DNA from 2 places in the Paenisporosarcina sp. P4_E4_2 genome. Region 2 is predicted to be linked to the other one. Evidence: riboswitches for the same ligand, from Rfam matches in the RefSeq annotation. Region 2 holds a riboswitch; the other holds the start of a gene.
What was found. Region 2 has a riboswitch for cobalamin ahead of AC1DSB_RS10230 (ribonucleoside-diphosphate reductase subunit alpha). Riboswitches for the same ligand answer to the same signal wherever they lie in the genome.
Positions count from the first base shown of each region.

Region 1: it holds a riboswitch for cobalamin, as region 2 does, so the genes downstream of both, AC1DSB_RS01995 (ABC transporter substrate-binding protein) here and AC1DSB_RS10230 (ribonucleoside-diphosphate reductase subunit alpha) in region 2, are expected to answer to the same signal.

Region 1 covers NZ_JBFUJC010000006.1:7,739-9,848, forward strand. Annotated here, with positions in the region: gene argS (arginine--tRNA ligase) at 1-429, shown strand, start outside; cobalamin riboswitch at 705-893, shown strand; gene AC1DSB_RS01995 (ABC transporter substrate-binding protein) at 1,033-2,001, shown strand; gene AC1DSB_RS02000 (FecCD family ABC transporter permease) at 1,994-2,110, shown strand, end outside.
Region 2 covers NZ_JBFUJC010000122.1:4,915-7,410, reverse strand. Annotated here, with positions in the region: gene AC1DSB_RS10240 (undecaprenyl-diphosphate phosphatase) at 1-122, shown strand, start outside; gene AC1DSB_RS10235 (hypothetical protein) at 384-839, shown strand; cobalamin riboswitch at 920-1,095, shown strand; gene AC1DSB_RS10230 (ribonucleoside-diphosphate reductase subunit alpha) at 1,277-2,496, shown strand, end outside.

The DNA.
Region 1 (2,110 bases), on a different contig from region 2:
GGCGATTCACATATGGACTTCGATTTAGATTTAGCTGTCTCACAATCAAATGAAAATCCTGTGTATTATGCACAGTATGCGCACGCGCGTATCAGCTCGATTTTACGTTCTGCTGAAGAGCAAGGATTCAGCGCTTCGAATGCTCAATTAGATTTATTAAAAGCTGAAAAAGAAATAGATGTTCTGAAGAAAGTGGGTGACTTCCCGCAAGTTGTGGCTGATGCAGCGAAAATCCGCTCACCACACCGCGTTGCGACATACATCCAAGAACTTGCAGRAACCTTCCATAGTTTCTACAATGCAGAAAAAGTATTGGATGCAACGAACGAAGACATGACACGTGCACGTCTAGCTCTTATTACGGCAGTCCGCACAACTATCGCAAATGCCCTACGTCTGATTGGTGTAAGCGCACCTGAAAAAATGTAATTTTAATAACCAAAGCCATTTCACTCGAAAGATGTGGAATGGCTTTTTTTGCGCCCGGCACCGCATGCAAATTTAACGAAATTCAGATAAGTGAATGCGAAATCTAGATAAACGTATTCGAATTCGAGATAAAGCCTCATGAAATGCAGATAACGCAACTTGAATTCCAGATATCCACCCGCGAAATGGTGAAATCTTCAATTTCACGCAATCCGAGTCACCCACAAAAACCTTCTCGACACCCATCAGAAATCCTGTATAATGAAAAATGAATTACATAGCCCCAACACGAAGGTGCTCTGCTTCAATCGCAGAGTTAAAAGGGAAGTCGGTTCAAATCCGACGCGGTCCCGCCACTGTATGTGAGAGGAGGCGCATCAAGTCACTGAAGCAAACTTAGCTTTGGGAAGACGCGCCAACCACTGATCACAAGCCATGAGACCTGCCTACGTGCGCAACACCCGCAACCCTACGAGGATAGGAATGGTGTGAATCAGCTCGTGCTCATTTTAGCAAAAGCCTAAATTCAACCAACCATCTTCCGACAAAAAGCGGAGGATTTTTTTGTGTCCAAAAACATAAACATCAAGGAGGAAATCAACAATGAAAAAGATTTGGCAATTATGGCTCGCAACTGCGCTTGCAGCGATATTATTAACAGCATGTGGGCAGGAAGAAGCAAAACCTGCAGACAGCAAAACACAAGATACAGAAATTGGACAAGAGGCTTCCCAATTTCCTCTAACAATTAAGGATGTCACTGATAATGAAATTACCTTGGAAGAAGCACCAAAAGCAATCGTTTCAATGATTCCAAGCAATACAGAAATTTTGTATGCTCTTGGCTTAGAAGAAGAAGTAGTGGGCGTTTCGGATTACGATAACTACCCAGAAGAAGTTGCTTCTAAAGAAAAAATTGGTGGACAAGAATTTAATGTAGAAAAAATTATTTCTTTAAATCCAGATTTAGTACTTGCACATGAATCAGGTCTCGGAGTAGGTGAGGCTGGAATTAAACAATTGCGTGATGCAGGGTTAAACGTGTATGTTGTGAAATCTGCAGTAAGTTTTGATGAAGTGTATGACACGATGGCTACTATTGGCCAAGCGACAGGTAAGATTAAAGAAGCTGAAGAAATGGTACAAACAATGAAGGATGAAGTAGCAACGATTCAAGAAAAGGCTTCAACCATTGAAACGAAGAAAAAAGTATTTGCGGAAATATCTCCAGCTCCAGAAATTTATACAGCAGGTAAAAACACATTTATGAACGAAATGATCGAAATATTGAACGCAGAAAATATTGCATCAGATCTAGAAGGTTGGATCATGATGGACCCTGAAGAAATTGTAAAGCGTAATCCGGATGTAATATTAACAACTTACGGAAACTATGTACCAGATGCAGCGGAGCAAGTTTTGGCTCGTGAAGGTTTTGGTACAGTTACAGCTGTGAAAAACAAGGCAGTAATGGATGTGGATGGTGATACGACAAGTCGTCAAGGTCCTCGTTTAACAGAAGGCTTATTAGAATTGGCAAAAGCAATTCATCCTGAGGTCTTCAGTGAATAAAACCTGGTTTGCCTATGTAGCTTCTGTATTCGTACTGATTGCTGCTGTGCTGGTTGGGGTAACGGCTGGATCGGTTTCGATTCCTGTGCAAGTCTTGTGGAATCCTGAC
Region 2 (2,496 bases):
TCGTATTTGCGCTGATTTCCATCAAGTTCTTCCTGAAGTTAATCGAACACGTGAAATTGACGCCATTCGCAATTTATCGATTGGTATTGGCGGCAGTGTTGTTCGTGATTTATGTTCTATAATGGATTCGAAAACGGTCTCAATATGAGGCCGTTTTTTTGTTTGTGGAAAAGAGGAGAATCCGCGAGTTTTTCTGTGATGCGCAAATAGAATGGTGGAAACAGCGAATAGAGTTAATTTAAGGCTTGAAAGGAAGCAGACTGTTTCTGTCGAATATAATTGGTTAGACTAGCAAACACATTTACATAGGATACGAAATAACGTCTACTTTGCCCAATGGGTAATAAGTGAATACAAAGAATTGAGAAAAGGGGATAGACAACATGACTGAGACGATAAGTATCGATCACCGTACAATCGCGGTTCGATTGTTTAATGAAACATGGGATTTGATGGAGAAGAAAGACCGAACAGGTGATGAGGATTCACAAATGCTGGAGAAGGCATATGCTTCGCTCTATCATTGGCGCCAAATCGGCACAAAGCTTAATTTGGCTAGAGGCTATTGGCAAGTGTCCCGTGTCCATGTCATTCTCGGACAAGGTGATACAGCATATTTTTACGGCGTGGCGGGTACAGAACTATGTGAAGCGGAAGGATTTGGCGATTTTGATTTAGCCTTTGCTTATGAATCCATAGCACGTGCAGAAAAGTGTAGGGGCAATTCTGAGTCAATGAATATTTGGTTGGCACGCGGGCAAGTAGCGGCCGAAAATATCGCGAAAGAACCAGACAAAAAATATTTTTTAAGCGAATTGGCTAGTGTAGATAAGGGTTGAACGAATTCAGCGATGATTCATCGGTTGTAAGAAAAAACACTATATGTTAGATTGGATATTATGTAAAACACAATATATAGTGTACAAACGAAAAAGAGGTACCAGTAATGGTTTAAAAGGGAATTCGGTACATGCCGAAGCTGTCCCCGCAACTGTAAGTGTAAACGACTGTACAAAGTCCACTGTGCATCAGCATGGGAAGGGTACGGAAGGATAATGCACGAGCCAGGAGACCTGCCTTTTTTTTCGATGAAGCAACACTTTCTTCGGGGGTTGAGGAGTGGAAGCGAGCTATTTGTAGCGAGCGAAATTCCATTTTCTCTCAAACCAATTCTACTCCTTTCCATTCTTTCAATCTTGAGCGATGGCTCAGCCGAAGAGGCTGTTCCATCGCTTTTTTGTGTTTCTGAAATTGTTGAATTGGAGTGGGTATACATATGGTACAAAAGGTATTAACAGACAAAGAAATACTGATAGATCAACTGCTGGAGCAGTTTAAAGAGAATGAGTTGGCTCCCTTGTTGCATGCCAATGAAAAATGGCTGAAGAAAAATCCACAAGCAACCGATGAACAGTGGTCAAAAGCCATGGTAATGGAGTCACTTAGTCATCTGGATGAAGAGCAACCATACTGGACTTTCGTCGCTGCTCGTGTTTACTTGGCACAAGTTTACAGCGAAATCGCTGTAAGACGAGAATGTTCAAGTCAAAATGTGTATAAGGATTTTGAGAAACACCTTCAGCGCTTATCGGACAAGGGTTTATATAATGCCCGTCTCCTGAAGACCTATAGTAAAGAAGAAATCAAAGCATTAGGTGAAGTGCTTGAACCGGAACGCGATGGACTATTCACATATATTGGATTAAAGACATTGATGGACCGTTACGTGGCAAGAGATTACGACCTTTCACCCGCAGAGCTACCGCAAGAACGATGGCTCATCATTGCTATGACGTTAATGCAAAACGAAACCGAGAATCGCTTGGAGAAAGTGAAGGAAGCATACTGGGCAATGAGTAACTTGTATATGACCGTTGCAACACCTACCCTTTCCAATGCAGGGAAGCCAAATGGGCAATTATCGAGTTGCTTCATCGATACAGTTGACGACAGTCTTCAAGGGATTTATGACTCGAATACAGATGTTGCCACGCTATCGAAATATGGCGGTGGTATAGGCATTTACATGGGGAAAGTGAGAAGCCGAGGTTCCTCAATCCGAGGATTCAAGGGAGCATCGAGCGGTGTGCTGCCGTGGATCAAGCAATTGAATAATACGGCGGTCAGCGTGGATCAACTCGGTCAACGACAAGGAGCGATTGCCGTTTATTTGGATGTGTGGCATAAGGACATCTTGCCTTTCCTTGATTTGAAGCTAAACAACGGGGATGAACGATTGCGCGCACATGATATTTTCACAGGTGTGTGCCTACCGGATGTTTTCATGGAGAAAGTCGAAGCACGCGAAGAATGGGCACTGTTTGACCCGCATGAAGTACGTACTGTCATGGGTTATTCTCTAGAAGATTTCTATGATGAAACCCGGGGGGAAGGTACTTTCCGAGATAAATATGAAGAGTGTGTAGCGAACGAACAGTTGTCGAGAGAAGTAGTGCCGGCCATTGATATTATGAAACGCATCATGCGCAGCCAACT